2 regions of the Paenibacillus sabinae T27 genome follow, and region 2 is predicted to be linked to the other one. Evidence: a T-box and tRNA genes for the amino acid it is inferred to sense, from the RefSeq annotation. Region 2 holds a T-box; the other holds one or more tRNA genes.
What was found. A T-box is a leader RNA that pairs with one kind of tRNA and senses whether it is charged. The one in region 2 lies ahead of PSAB_RS18650 (arginine--tRNA ligase), so its partner is inferred to be a tRNA-Arg.
Positions count from the first base shown of each region.

Region 1: it has a tRNA-Arg gene. The T-box ahead of PSAB_RS18650 (arginine--tRNA ligase) is inferred to sense a tRNA for this amino acid. The anticodon was not compared.

Region 1 covers NZ_CP004078.1:171,813-179,465, reverse strand. The annotation lists gene PSAB_RS00885 (phosphoglycerate kinase) at 1-867, opposite strand, end outside; gene gap (type I glyceraldehyde-3-phosphate dehydrogenase) at 1,106-2,116, opposite strand; gene PSAB_RS00875 (sugar-binding transcriptional regulator) at 2,219-3,283, opposite strand; tRNA gene PSAB_RS00870 (tRNA-Arg) at 3,556-3,630, shown strand; gene clpP (ATP-dependent Clp endopeptidase proteolytic subunit ClpP) at 3,924-4,520, shown strand; gene PSAB_RS00860 (GDSL-type esterase/lipase family protein) at 4,582-5,223, opposite strand; gene PSAB_RS00855 (DUF3298 and DUF4163 domain-containing protein) at 5,317-6,414, opposite strand; gene PSAB_RS00850 (SIMPL domain-containing protein) at 6,504-7,256, opposite strand; gene PSAB_RS00845 (HPr family phosphocarrier protein) at 7,408-7,653, opposite strand, start outside.
Region 2 covers NZ_CP004078.1:4,049,761-4,057,413, forward strand. The annotation lists gene PSAB_RS18625 (phosphate ABC transporter substrate-binding protein) at 1-181, opposite strand, end outside; gene PSAB_RS18630 (stalk domain-containing protein) at 243-1,676, opposite strand; gene PSAB_RS18635 (ABC transporter ATP-binding protein) at 1,921-2,652, shown strand; gene PSAB_RS18640 (ABC transporter permease) at 2,649-3,866, shown strand; gene PSAB_RS18645 (TetR/AcrR family transcriptional regulator) at 3,918-4,613, shown strand; gene PSAB_RS25530 (YjcZ family sporulation protein) at 4,697-4,795, opposite strand; T-box leader at 4,963-5,188, shown strand; gene PSAB_RS18650 (arginine--tRNA ligase) at 5,232-7,100, shown strand.

The sequences.
Region 1 (7,653 bases), 1.4 Mb from region 2:
GTCAGCAGGGATTTCGTTAATGTCGACGGTCTTCGTGTTCGCATCGGCTCCGAATTTGTCGGCCACTACAACGTCAACCGGCAGCAGGAAGTTCTTGCCGAGCTTCTTAGCTTTTTCGATAAAGCCAAGAGCGGTGTCGATTTTTTCCTCGTCAAGCAGGGATTTTCCGACTTCATAGCCTTGAGCTTTGGAGAACGTATAAGACAGACCTCCACCGATCAGCACGTTGTCGGCCAGCGTCAGCAGGTTGTCAATAACGTCAATCTTGTCTTTAACTTTCGAACCGCCGATGATTGCGGTGAAAGGACGTTCCGGATTGGACAGGGCTTTGCCGAGTACGGACAATTCTTTCTCCATCAGAAGTCCGGACACAGCTGGCAGATAGTGGGCGATGCCTTCGGTCGAAGCATGCGCGCGGTGCGCTGCGCCGAATGCGTCGTTGACGAACAGATCGGCCAGTTCGGAGAACTGCTTGGCAAGCTCCGGATCGTTCTTCTCTTCACCCGGATAGAAACGGACATTTTCAAGCACCAGAACGTCGCCGTCTTTCAGTTCGGCAACTTTCGCTTTTACCGCATCGCCAACCGCTTCGTCAGCTTTGGCAACCGGTTTGCCCAGAAGCTCGGACAGACGCTCCGCAGCCGGAGTCAGACGCATGGAATCGACGAATTGGCCTTTAGGACGGCCCATATGGCTCGCCAGAATGATTTTGGCTCCGTTCTCGATCAAATACTTGATCGTCGGCAGCGTTTCGCGGATACGCGTGTCGTCGGTGATTTTGCCGTCTTCGAGAGGCACGTTGAAATCGACGCGCACAAATACGCGTTTACCTGTTACTTCTACATCACGGACACTTTTTTTGGTCATGACTTTTTAACCTCCACACCCGGAATTGTTCCACTCTGCAATACTGGGGTAACACACTTGAGCTTGCATCAAGAAGAAACGGCTGCGCCCTTCTATAAGGACGGCATCCGTTTTTCCCGAAAAGAACTATAACGTACGATTAGGCGAATTATGCTGCGATTCTCTTGTATTTCGGAAAAGAGCGGAAACAATGGACTGCTGTTTCCGCTCTATGGATGATGCTATATAAAATCTTTAATTATTTAGTCAGTTTTGCGAAGTGTTCCAGCGTACGAACGAGCTGGGCAGTGTAGGACATTTCGTTGTCGTACCAAGCAACAGTCTTAACGAGCTGTTTGTCGCCAACGGACAGAACTTTAGTTTGCGTAGCGTCGAACAGGGAACCGAAAGTCAGGCCCTTGATGTCGGAGGATACGATTTCGTCTTCCGTGTAGCCGTAAGTTTCTGGATCAGCAGCTTCTTTCATTGCCGCATTAATTTCGTCTACCGTTACGTTCTTTTCAAGAACAGTAACCAGCTCTGTCAGGGAACCTGTAGGTACCGGTACGCGTTGAGCGGCACCGTCGAGTTTGCCTTTCAGCTCAGGAATAACAAGGCCGATTGCTTTTGCAGCGCCAGTCGTGTTAGGGATAATGTTCTCAGCAGCAGCACGCGCACGTCTGAAGTCGCCTTTGGCATGCGGAGCGTCCAGCGTGTTTTGGTCGCCAGTGTAAGCGTGGATTGTAGTCATCAGGCCTTCAACCACACCGAACTTGTCGTTCAGAACTTTGGCCATAGGAGCCAGGCAGTTCGTTGTGCAGGATGCGCCGGAAATAACAGTTTCGGAACCGTCGAGAACGTCATGGTTAACGTTGTATACAACAGTTTTCATGTCGCCTGTAGCAGGTGCGGAGATAACAACTTTTTTCGCTCCGCCTTTCAGGTGAAGCTCAGCTTTTTCTTTGGAAGTGAAGAAGCCTGTGCACTCCAGAACGATATCTACGCCCAGGTCGCCCCAAGGCAGTTCTTCAGGGTTGCGGTTAGCCAGAACCTTAACATCTTGGCCATTCACTTTGAAGAATCCGTCATGAACTTCAACTTCGCCTTGGAATTTGCCTTGAGTTGTATCATATTTCAACAAGTGCGCCAGCATCTTGGCATCGGTCAGGTCATTGATCGCTACAACTTCGATTCCTTCCACGTCTTGAATACGGCGGAATGCGAGGCGGCCAATACGTCCAAATCCGTTAATACCTACTTTTACAGTCATTGAATAGTTCCTCCTAAAATTCGTTTTTATTTATTCAAGACAAGCCTAAGGCTTATCAAGACAACAAGTTAAGTATAAAGCATAAAAAATGCCAATGCTCGTCTAATGCCGAATCTGCTCGGAGGCAGCGCTATATTCGTCGATCTCCCTGACGATTTCAGCCGCTGCGGCTTCATCTATAACGAGTATGTCCTCTTGGCCGAACCTTAGCACGGCGTGGATGGCTTTAGCCTTGCGCTTTCCTCCGGCTATGCCGATAACGACTTCCGTCCGAAGAATGTCCTCAAGACGAAGTCCCATGGTCAGCATGGAATGAACGACCTTGCCCTGTTCGTTAAAGTAATGACCGAAGGATTCGGCAACGGCGCCTGCATCCTTGATCTTGCTGACGGTTTCCTCGTCCAGGTTTCTGCGGCGAGTCATTTCCACAGCATCTCCGATTCCATGCACGATAATTCTCGAACGGCGGATAATCTGTACAATTTCTGAAATATTCGGTTCATGCGCCAGCGATTGATAGGCATCCTCGCTTAGCAAGTCCGGCACATGCAGCAGCCGGTAATGCGCTCCGATCCGCTTGGCCATCGTTGAAGCGATGGTATTGGCCTGAAATTCCACACTCTCTCCAAGCCCGCCTCTTGCCGGTACAATCAAGACTTCTTTGTAAGACAAGGACATTGGAGAGGTCATCTGCTCCGCCAATTCGTACAATGTCGAACCGCCGGTAACGGCAACCGTATCGTCGGTACGCAGCACGCTCAGCAGCGCTCTGGCCCCGGCTCTTCCCAGCTCTCTCTTGGTAAAAGGTGAAGCCTCACAATCTCCCGGCACCACGATAACCTTCTTCAAACCGTAGCTTGAACGAATTTTCTCTTCCAGATCATCAAGGCCAAAGAGGCTTTTGGCCACAGGCTCGAGCAAATCAAGCAGTTTCCGTCCGGCATCGCTGATGCGCATGCCAACACTCTCGATCTCAATGAGCCCCTGCGACTTCAGAAGGTCCGTTTCCGCACGAAGCACCCGCTCGGTCATATCAAGCGAAGCGGCAAGCGTTCTGCGGCCGATAATATCCGACAACAGGATCTGATGAAGAATCGTATACCGTCTTTTGAGGGTTTCCATGAGATCAGGCAGAAGCTGCTTTTGGATTTCCAATAAATTACGCATGCTTTCACTCCTGCAACTTCGTCTTTCTCGTCTTCCCCTTCTCTATGGTCTTAAAACGTCCCGGGTTAACTTTTTAAGTCCCACCAATATTCTACCCAAATATTGCCCTGAACGCAAGGGCTCCGAAACTAGAATTCACAACCTCTTTTCTTCTTATGCATCGACACCTGCATCGACACCGGCATTGCGTTGACGAAAGATCGCTGCCAGAGATCTGTATCAATAATTGGGAGTTGCAATGCTTCGAATTTTATATTATAATAATTTCTGTTGCGCCCGTGGTCCAATGGATATGACGTAGGCCTCCGAAGCCTGAGATCCAAGTTCGATTCTTGGCGGGCGCGCCACATTATTTGATTAACCAAACCTTGTGTATTTAACCCAGCGCCATGAGATGGCGCTTTTTTTGTGAGGACAGTTTGACTTTCTTTGACTTTTTGTTTGAATTTGTTTATCATGTGGGTAATACGGTAAGAGTTAATGAAGAAACGGCTATGCCGGCTTGGTTAAGAGCGGCTTCTCGTTTCCCGTACAGGGGATAAAGATGAAGACATGCGCACAGCATATAAATCCTTGTCCTTCTAAAATGAAGCTGTACGAAATCCATTATTGAAGATCTAATTCTAAGGAGGTTTTCCACGTGAGTTACATTCCTATGGTCGTAGAACAAAGCAACCGCGGCGAGCGGGCGTATGACATCTATTCCCGTCTGCTGAAGGACCGCATCATTTTCCTTGGAACCGAGGTCAATGACGTGGTAGCCAATTCCATCATCGCACAAATGCTCTTCCTGGCCGCCGAGGACCCGGAGAAAGATATTTCCTTGTACATTAACAGTCCGGGCGGTTCCATCACCGCTGGCATGGCGATTTTCGATACGATGCAGTACATCAAGCCTGACGTCTCCACGATCTGCGTCGGTCTCGCCGCTTCCATGGGCGCCTTCCTGCTCAACGCCGGAGCCAAAGGCAAACGCTATGCGCTGCCGAACAGCGAAATTATGATTCACCAGCCGCTGGGCGGAGCCCAAGGACAAGCTACGGACATCGAGATCCGCGCCCGCCGCATCCTGAAAATGCGCGACAAGCTGAACAAGATTCTGGCTGAACGCACCGGCCAACCGCTGGAGCGCATCGAGAAGGACACGGACCGCGACTACTTCATGAGTGCAGCGGACGCAGCCGAATACGGCCTTGTCGACAAAGTCATCGAGAATACAACCTCCGTTGGCGCCTAATCTTCCATAAAAATGCAAACACCCTTTGTTCACAATTGTGGGCAAAGGGTGTTTTGTGTTGTTAATTGGAGTTCAGATTTCCATACCCCATCGAGTGCAGCCGCTCGGCAATCACGCGGTAGCCTTTTCCATTCGGGTGAAGATGGTCGATCGAGAGCAATTCCCGCTCGTGTCCGGCAAACGTTCCGTAAATATCGGCAAAGCCGCATTCCTTACTGCAATACTGCGCCAGTTGGCGGTTGAACTGCCGGACCCAGCCTGAAGCCTCTTCCAGCGTAGGATACGGATTATACAATCCGACAATTCGTATAATATAGGGCTTGCCGGCGCCTGCCTTCGCTTGGTGAATCTGTCCCATGATACCGGCAAAATTGCGCCCGGATTCTTTCAGGGCTTTTTGATAGACTGAAGACGGCAAGTGGGACTGCCCCCCCGCCTTCGCGACATGGATCAGGTCGTTGCCGCCGATCGAAATCGTAATAATATCCGCCTCGCGCAGTGATTGGCGAAACAGCGGGTTGTATTTTACTAGCTTCTTCAGCTCGGCTGTAGTCAAGCCGTTGATTCCCAGGTTCGTATAAGCGACAAAAGTACGGAGCGATATCTCCGACATCCGCCGGTAAACGGGAACAAAGCCATTTCCGGGCATTGCTCCAAAGCCGGTGGTCAGCGAATCGCCAATCGCCGTATAGTGGTAAACCATGACATTCTCCCCTCCCCGCTTATGGCTCGGTCACCATTCAGCATATGAACGGCAAGCCGTTCTCGCAACGGGGGAATATCCAGGTTCAGTCAACTATTTTAAACGGGCGAACGGATTGCTTCCGTCCGGCAGCAGCTCATTAAAGGTAAAGGTAAACTCCGGAAAGCCTGCGGCATACGGGGTATATTCATATAATTGAAAGAAGAGCACCACACGGCCGTCTTTAAGGTAAAAATATTTCTCCGTATTCAGGCCGGTGAAACCGCCAAAATAGCCTTCATCCGCCCTTAACAGCTTGCCGACCTTCTCGTTCAGCAGTTTTTTGTAATTCGGATTGGCTCCGAACAAGTCTTTGAGCAGCAGGCGCTTGCCATCCTTCAGCGAAAACGTAAAGGCCTGGCGCAGCGTCATGCCGTGGGCGCCTCCGGTGTAGGCGTACTGGTCCATGACCAGGCTCAGCACACCGTTCTGGTTATAGGTCACAACGTAATTCGAGTCGAATTCATACGGACGGTCCTGCTCGCTTTTCTCGGCAATCGCCCTGTCAGCATCTTCGGCAAAGCTCATTGCGGCTTGTCTTAGCGTATCGTTAATGCTCTTCTGCGCGGAGGCTTCCGCAAGGCCCGCAATCTGCGGATAATTCAGCCTAATGGCTGAGTCCCCAATCTCCTTGGCATACGTCTCCGTCGTTACCGTCACCTTGTTCAGCGGCCGGTTCATTATATTCAATCTGCCGGAAGAAGCGCTAAAGTCACCACGGTAGCCGAGATAATCACTGAGCAGGCCAAAAGGTACGTAAAGACGGTTATTGTAGCTGCGGCCCTCATACTCGTTGATAAAATACCCGTTAACCGCAATTGAGATTCCGTATACGGTAACCGTAAGCTTGGTCTGACGGATTCCCTGCCCGGCGGTATAGCTGTTCTCCGCCTTGTTATAGGTGATCGGCATGCCCAGAGTATTTTTCAAAAAAGTCACCGGAATCCATAGCTTTCCTTCTCGGAAAATGCCCTGCTGCATCGTAAGGGTTCCATTGTACTTCAAGGCAACCAGAGAATAACCGGCCTTAACCTTAGCCTTGACCGGCGCGGCTTCACCCGTTCCGGCAGAAACAACCGTCCCGCCCAGCAGCAGCGCTGCCGCCAACATTCCGGCTCCCCATGTGCGTGCAAGCTTGTTCGTCTTGTTCATGGTACCATTCTCCTTTTTACGCAAAGAGGCCTTTTCGCCTCCAAGCTTGCGATAAAAGCCTCTTATCATCTCGTTAGTTGTACGGCCTGCTAGTTCAGTTGATAGATCACGTTAAGCTGGGTCGTAATCTTCACTTCTCCCGGCTGAACCGCGGTGCTGCCTGCGCTGTCAGCGGCGGCGTACTTCGCTTGGTTCATTTCATAAAGAATCGGGCCCCCGCCGACGTCGTTCTGGCTGACGGTCAGCACCTGGCCGAGCGTTCTCTTCGCGGCTTTGGCAATGGCGCCCGCTTTCACATCGGCGTTGGCCATCGCCTTCTCAATGACCTGCGCCTCGAACGCCGAAGTGTCCTCTACCGCAAAACGGGCATTGCCGATATTGTTGGCGCCCGCCTCGGAAGCCGCATCAAGCAGCGAGCCCACCTTGTTCAGATCACGGTATGCGACCTGCAAAACATGATGCGCATTGTAGCCCTTCACCTGCTGGCCTTCCTTGTCGTTGTACGTATAGTTCGGCTGTACGAAGAACTCGCTTGTTTGGATATCCTTGTCGCTAATGCCCCACGTATTCTTGAGCAGCACCGTCAATTTTTGAATCTTCGCTCCATTGGTCTTCTGGGCCTCTTGGGCGGTTGACGCCGAAGTATCGACTCCGATCGACAGATAGACGATATCCGGCTTCATCGACAGTTCTCCCTTGCCAACGACACTGACGATATTTTTCTGCACCTCTTCGGCAAAAGCCTTCTCCGGCTTATCGAATACGCCGCTTAACGCCACGCCCCCCGCCATTAAGCTTCCTGCAACAAACACGGACAGGACCGACTTGATCCATTTCTTCATTTTTGCCATCCTCCTTCATATGAGTTACGTGATTGCAATCGTACCTACTAGACGAGAAGGCCTGGCAAATGTTGCATGGGGACAAAAATAAAAAAAGCCCTCAGGCGGGCTTTTTGGTCATACCATAAATAGGGCTGTGCTGCGAATACTGTTATTGATTCTCCAGCTCTTCCTTGCTGACAAGGCTCGTCAACGCGGTTACGGCCTGATCGGCATCCGCGCCTTCAGCGCTGATATAAATCTCCGTGCCGGAGCTGATCGCAAGGCTCATAATCCCCATAATGCTCTTGGCGTTAACTTTTTTATCGTCTTTTTCGACGAAAATCTCAGATGAGAACTTGTTGGCTTCCTGCACGAACAACGCTGCCGGCCGAGCATGGAGCCCCGTCTTCAACCG
Region 2 (7,653 bases):
TAGGATTCGTTCTTTGGAATTCCTTGGCGGCCTGCAGCGTCAGCGGCAGCAGAGCTGTCGAACCGTTAACCGTAATTTTGCCCGAAAGCTTACCTGCTGCGGATGCTCCTCCCGCGAAAGATGCCGAAACAGCGAATACGGCAGCCAAAGCTGTAAATGTGATTTTTTTGAAAAATTTCATGGTTGATTCTCCTCTCGGCGTACAGCCGTCTAAAGTTAGTGTCGTTATTGAAAAAGCGGTCTTATCGTGTCAGTTGCACAGACTTGCCGTTCTCGATTGTTACCAGCTTGCCGCCTACGATTACAGCCAGCTTGCTTCCGTCAGCGGAAACCGCGACTTCGGAAATGTCGGCCTTGGTGCGGAACAGCTCTTGCGAAGAACCGGATACCGTAACGGAATAAATGCGGGAAGTGCCGTCAGCAGCCGTTCCGGATGCGATAATTCCGCCGGCAGCGGCCTCAGCCCAGTTCACTTCGATATCCAGCGCAATATTGGCGGTAGTACCGTCCGGCTTCACTGTCTTCAGCGTGTTGACCGTTTTGCCTTCAGGGTCTGCGCTCAAGTAAACCACCGTTCCGTCAGCTTGAATTTCCGGATACAGCTTATTGTCGTCCGAGGTGGTCAGAGCGGCCGGCTTCGCGTCCTTTGTGGACAGGTCAAGCTGATACAGCTGCTCTCCCGCCTTGCTGAAGTCGACCGTCAGGGAATCTTCCGTGCTGTCGGCGTCATTTTTGGCGGTTCCGGTAATGTTGACGATGTAGACCGCTCTCTTTCCGTCCGCGGAAATATGCAGTTCGGATTTGTTCTCCACCTTATCGGCCAGCAGCTCCGTTACAGCGCCGGTATCAACCGAAATCTGGGAAATCTTCTCCTGCTTGTCCCCTTGGATAAAATAGATGATCTTGCCGTCCGTCGACCAGGTAAGGTCTGTCTTGGTGGAGGTATCGGTTCCGACCGGTTTCACCGCACCCGAAGTCAAATCAATGACGTACAGCAGGCCGGTCTCATCGGTGAAAGCACCGTAACGACGGTCGCCCGAAACTGCGAAATCCGAGGCTTTGTCATCGCTCGAGAACAATCCGAAGCTGCCCGGATTTGCCCCAAACTTGTAAATTTGCGTCGTTTCGCTTTCCAGGTTCGCCAGAACCGTTCCGTCAGCGGCCCAATGGATTGTATCAAATTCGCCTTGCAGACGCGCTGTGCCAAGAATTTGCAGCGGGCTGCCGAACAGCTCTCCGCCCAGACCGTTAACGATTGCGCTAAGTTCAACGTACAGCTTGCCGCCGAAAACGGTCGGTGCTGTCGTAAAATTGTGTTTTACGCTGTCGAGCGTGTAGCTCTTGGATCCGGCTTTCAATTTAATCGTATGTACTCCCGCCTTGTCCTTCAGCACCAGGCTTCCCGACTCATTAGCGATGCTTGCGCCGAGGGAAGCGGCCAGTTGGCTGATGGAATACAGCTTATATCCGCCGGCATCTACCGTTTTGAAAGTGGTTTGGGCTCCGTTTACCGTCCAAGCCTTAACTCCTTCTTTCACTTTTACCGTCGCCTTAACGGATGCTTTAACGGAGGATGGTTTGCTGACCGGTCCTGCCGCCGCGTACACGCTTGCTTCGCCTGCCGAGACCAGAAGTGCCGAAGCCATCAGTACGCCTAACAACTGATTTCTTTTCAAATGAATTCACCCTTTTTCATATAGGTAACTGCTAAAGTAATTTTCCGCCTTGGTTGTAAAATCTGTTGCCGAGAAATATTTTCCAAAGATGAAGTTGTCCATATTTTTCATGTGGTTTCGGCCGGATTTCAGCCGTTTTGTTAACTCAGAATTAACGTGGGAAAAAAGATTTACAATTGGCGCTGCCTGATTTAATATATTGAGTGAGTACTCACTCATTTTGATGAAGAACGGAGAGATTCGCATGAACCGTGAAGCCCCGGTGATTAAAGTGGAGCATATTCGCAAAGCCTTCGGAAGCAAAGTTGTCCTGGAGGACATCAGCCTTGAGGTGCATAAAGCCGAGACCTTCGGCCTACTGGGCCCTTCGGGCTCTGGCAAGACGACGCTGGTCCGGCTGCTGACCGGAATCGATGAAGCCGACTCGGGGGAAGTCCATGTGCTAGGAGTGAAGGTTCCCAAGCTTTCGTTGCTTTCACAAATCGGCTATATGGCCCAATCCGACGCCTTGTACAGCGAGCTGAGCGCCAAGGAGAATCTGGAATTTTTCGCTTCGCTGTATGGATTGAAGAAAGAACAGAGAAACCGCCGAATTAAGGAAGTTATGGAGATTGTAGGTCTGGAAGAGCATCTTCGCAAAAGAGTCGATCAATACTCCGGGGGGATGAAACGCCGACTGTCGCTGGCCATCGCGCTGCTGCATGAACCGCCGCTGCTTATTCTGGATGAGCCGACGGTCGGGATCGATCCGGTGCTGCGAATGTCCATCTGGAAGGAGCTTAGAGCTCTGAATGAACGGGGAACGACCATAGTGCTGACGACCCACGTGATGGATGAAGCCGAAAAATGCGACCGGCTCGGCATGATCCGGGAAGGCCACCTGCTTGCTGAGGATACTCCCGCCAATCTGCTTCGGGCAACGGGTTCATCTTCTATAGAAGAAGCATTTTTATATTACGGAGGTGTGCGTCCATGAGAATCCGCGCTCTTACGCTGCGTATCTTGCGGCAGTTCATTCACGACAAAAGAACGATGGCTCTGATGTTCGCCGCCCCCCTGCTCGTTCTCAGCCTGATGAGTCTCGTATTTGGCGGCAATGCCTATAAACCAAATATCGGCGTGTCGGGTCAAGCGGCCGTCCTGTCGGAAGCGCTGGCCAAACATGACGCCAAGGTTGTGAAGTATGACTCGGAGGAAGACGGAGTTCAGGCGCTGAAAAACGGAACGATCGACGCAATGATCACCGCGGGTATCGGCGCTCCGAAGGTCGTACTGGAAGGAAGCAATCCGACTGCCAATCGGGCCGTTATGCAGGCGCTGGAACAGGCGACAAGGGACCTGGGAGCAACCGGGTCAGCTCAGGCGCAGGGACAAAAGACACAAGGACAGCAGGGACAGCAAACGCAGGGACAGCAGGCTCAGGGACAGCAACCGCAGGGACAGCAACCGCAGGGACAGCAGGCTCAGGGACAGCAGGCTCAGGGACAACAGGCGCAGGGACAGCAGGTACAGGGACAGCAAACCCAGAGACAACAGGTGCAGCCTGCCGCCCAACCGCAAATCAGCTACCTGTACGGCTCCGCCGACATGAAGACCATCGACCGGTTCGGACCGATTATGATCGGCGTATTCGTCTTCTTTTTCGTCTTCCTGATTGCCGGGGTCTCCTTTCTTCGGGAACGGACGACAGGGACGCTGGAGCGCCTGCTCGCCACTCCGCTTAAACGGTGGGAAATCGTCATCGGCTATGTTATCGGCTTCGGTATTTTTACCGTGTTCCAGGCCCTGCTCATTTCCTGGTTCTCCATTCAGGTGCTGGGCATTATGATGGCCGGGAGCTTCGGCTATGTCCTGCTGATCACGCTGCTGCTGTCGATGACGGCTCTGACGCTAGGTACGCTGCTGTCGGCTTTCGCCGGGAACGAGCTACAGATGATTCAGTTCATCCCGCTTGTCATTGTGCCGCAGATTTTCCTGAGCGGACTGTTTCCGCTCGACACGCTTCCCCTGTGGCTTCAGCGGATCGGGTATGCCACTCCGTTATACTACGGGGCGCAAGGGATGATGGACGTGATGATCCGGGGCAAAGGCTGGACTGCGATTGAAACCGATGTGGTTGTGCTGATCGCTTTTTCGCTTCTGTTCATGATTCTGAACGTGCTGGCCCTCCGTAAACACCGCAAAATGTAACTTCATTCCGTAAATATGGTAATATAAGCTGATAAAGTTTGGAGGGTTGCCATGATGGCCGAACATTTTTCTGCCGACAACAATACGGAAGACTGGGCTCAGGAGCTGCTTGCCCTTGGCGCTGACGAGAAAATGACGCCGAAACAGGTTGCGATTTTGCAGGCGGCCGTGGATGTGTTTGCGGAAAAAGGGTACGCGGGCACGGCGACCAGTGAAATCGCACAGAAGGCCGGGGTGGCGGAGGGAACGATTTTTCGCTATTACAAGACCAAGAAGGATCTGCTGCTGTCCATTGTGGGGCCGACGATGAGCCGTATGCTCGCCCCTTTTGTCATAAGGAATTTTGGTAATTTGCTGGATAAATCTTTTGACAGTTACGAGGATTTTCTCCGCTCCCTGATCCGGAACCGGCTGGAATTTGCCCGGAAGAACTTTAAGATCCTGCAGATCCTCATTCAGGAAATTCCCTTTCATCCAAGCCTGCGCAATCAGTTCATGGAAGATATTATGAGCAAGGTTTTTGAAAGGATTTCCGCCCAAGTCGAGCACTTTAAGCAAAAAGGGGAAATTATCGACGTCCCGGCGCCGACCGTGATTCGTTTTACCGCATCCGCGATCATCGGCTACATCATGACCCGCCTGCTGCTGCAGCCCGACAAGGAATGGAACGACGAAGAAGAAATCGAGCTGCTGATCCGGCTCATTAAACACGGCATTTCGGCTGATCCCGGAAATTCGGACGTCTAAGGAGCATACCTGCGAAGGCGGCTTCGACCAAAAAAATCCCGTCAGGCCTTCAGGCCCGGCGGGATTTCTCGTTACGCGGACAATTATACACACCAAGCTTTAGTAATGATCACGAGCAGAATGAACAGTACCAGAATCGCGCTTGTCGAAGTCATGCAGCCCAGGTCTCTAGCTTCACCCACGGTAATTCCTCCTCTGCATTGGGATATGTCACTAGATTATGCAGCAGCTGTCATGCCCGTCCGGGAATTTCGGCAAACAAATGAAACGAAGAATCCATTGCTTTTTCCCAAAAAATCGATTATAACAAGAAGAAACCATTGCACGTCCGATTGAACAACATATTCACAGACAGTCGATGATCGGGAGATTAGTGAAGGGCCCCTGATGCCCAGCGAGCCGGGATGGTGGAAGCCGGCGGCAGACCTTCATGAAGCGCACCCGGGAGACGGACTTCCGAAACGATCCTCTTAGTAGGAAGCCCCGGTACAGGTCCGTTATCCTATAAGCGGTCAGGGCCATCCGGTCTTGGCAAGTAGAGTGGTACCGCGAGAACACAAGTCCTCGTCTCTTTTTGGAGACGCGGGCTTTTTTTATTATCAGAAGGAGGTTGTGAGGATGTTATTAAGCCGGATCATTCAGCAAGCGGTGGAGCAAAGCGTTATACGGGTCATGGAGTGTCTTGGGGCGGAGATTCCCGAAGGGTTGACCGTGGCCGTGGAGCAGCCGGCGAACCCGGAGCACGGTGATTATTCAAGCAATATTGCCATGCAGCTTGCCAGAACTCTGCGGAAACCGCCGCTTGTCATTGCTCAGCTGATCCGGGAAGAACTGGAGGCATCGGGTCTGGCGGAAGGCTTGCTGGAAAAAGCGAACACGGCCGCTCCAGGCTTTCTCAACGTTCATATCCGCTGGAGCGCGTGGGCCGGACACCAATTCGAGCTTCCTCCGGCGCCAGGGGAAAAAGTGATCATCGAGCATACCTCCGTCAATCCTAACAAATCGATGCACATTGGCCACCTTCGGAATTCCTGCATCGGCGACACGCTCGTGCGCATGTTAAGAAGAATCGGATATACGGTCGAGGTCCACAACTATATCGATGACCTGGGCAACCAGCTGGCGGATACCGTCGTCGGTCTGCTGAATGTGCCTTTAAGCGGTGAGCATGTCCGGTTCGGTGATTACTGCTGGGACATCTACTCGGCGGTGAACCGGGAATATACCGTGAATCCGGAGCTGGCGGCCAAACGCGCCGAAACGCTGCATGAGCTGGAGGAAGGGACGGGAAATGTCGCATGGCTCGGCAGCCTGACCGCCGAACGGATCGTTCGGGAGCATGTGGAGGAGATGAGGCCGTTCGGCATCGAATACGATCTGCTCGTCTGGGAAAGCAGCATTGTCCGGGAAGGATTCTGGTCAGCGGCGTTTGAGCGGCTGCGGGAGACGCCTTATTTTTACCGGGAAATGGAAGGCAAGCTCGCGGGCTGTTGGGTGCTGAAGCAGGGAACGGAACCGGGAGTGCAGGATGCCGAGCACACCTCGGATAAGGTGCTGGTGCGTTCGAACGGGATTTTGACCTACACGGCCAAGGATATTGCCTACCATCTCTGGAAATTCGGGCTGCTGGACAAGGATTTCACCTATAAAAAATTTACAGAAGGGCTGTATACGACGGTACAAGGGGGAGATCATCTCCCGCTCGGCAGAGCAGATATCGTCATTAATGTCATTGATTCCAGACAGGAATATCCCCAGACAATGGTTAAAGAGGCGCTCCGAGCGCTCGGATATTCAGCTCAGTCGGATAAGCTCCACCATGCGGGATACGGCGTCGTTTCTCTTAGTCCCGCTTCAGCCGCCGATCTCGGCATCGATATTTCGGACGGGAAAGCCTCATACGCCATGTCGGGGCGTCAGGGCATAGGCATCAAGGTGAGTGATCTGATTTATCTTATGGAGGACAGCATTGAGCGGACCCGCGCCGATCAAAGCGGACTTCCCAGCCGGGACATCGCTATTGCCGCGATCCGTTACTACCTGCTGCGCTTCAACCTCGGCACCGAGGTCGTGTTCGATCTGCGTCAAGCGACGGAAATATCCGGCAACACCGGCGTGTATTTGATGTACTCCTATGCTCGCGCGGTCAGCGTTCTGGCGAAAGCCGCGGATATCACGCCGGAAATGGCGGCAGAAGCTTGTGCTTGCATACCGGACCCAATGGAAAAAGCCGAGGCCGCGCTGCTGCGGCATATCGCTTTTTGGCCCGACACGCTCGATGCGGCCGTACGGGAGCTGGCGCCGAATGCGGTCTGCGGTTATGCGCACACGCTCGCCACGCTGTTCAATAATTTCTACTCCGCCTGCCCGATCCTGAAGGCCGAGCCCAAGCGGCTGCGCTTCAGACTCTGGCTGGCCCGGAAATTCGCCGACACGCTGAAGGACGCGCTGGATGTGCTGGGCCTGCCCGCGCCTGATCGGCTGTAGGATGCGCTGGGACTGTTCGCGCCCGATCAGCTGTAGGATATGCTGGGACTGCTCGAGCCCGATCGGCTGTAGGGAGACTGATTGGGAGGGGGGCTTGTTACGGTGAGGTAAAAGATCCGACTTTGGGAAAGGATTCGGTTCCAGTGGTGGCGGCTGATTGGGGTTGACTCCGTCATCCAACGCCAAGTACCGCGCGCTGGGACCTTCGCGTGTCAGGCGGGAACCAATTTTGCGTAAGGATTCGGTTCAGTGATTGAGCTACTTGGGTTACTTTTTCCGATCCACTCCGGTTCTATTGTGCACTTCACCAGGCTTTATTGCTGCTCTCATTTGTTTAATGCTAGAAATTGGTTTTCGGGGTAGTCGTAGAGGTTAATGACATGACTGGGAGCGGACGAAGCGGAATTTCTCCCGTTTATTTACATGAAAACAGCCCTCCGCCAGAGATAAACTGGAATTTCTCCCGCTTAATCTGCCGGTTTTGCCTGAAATGGAGCAAAATCGCCCAATAAGCAGGAGTTTTTCCCTTTCATAGGTGAAAAATCCATTTTTG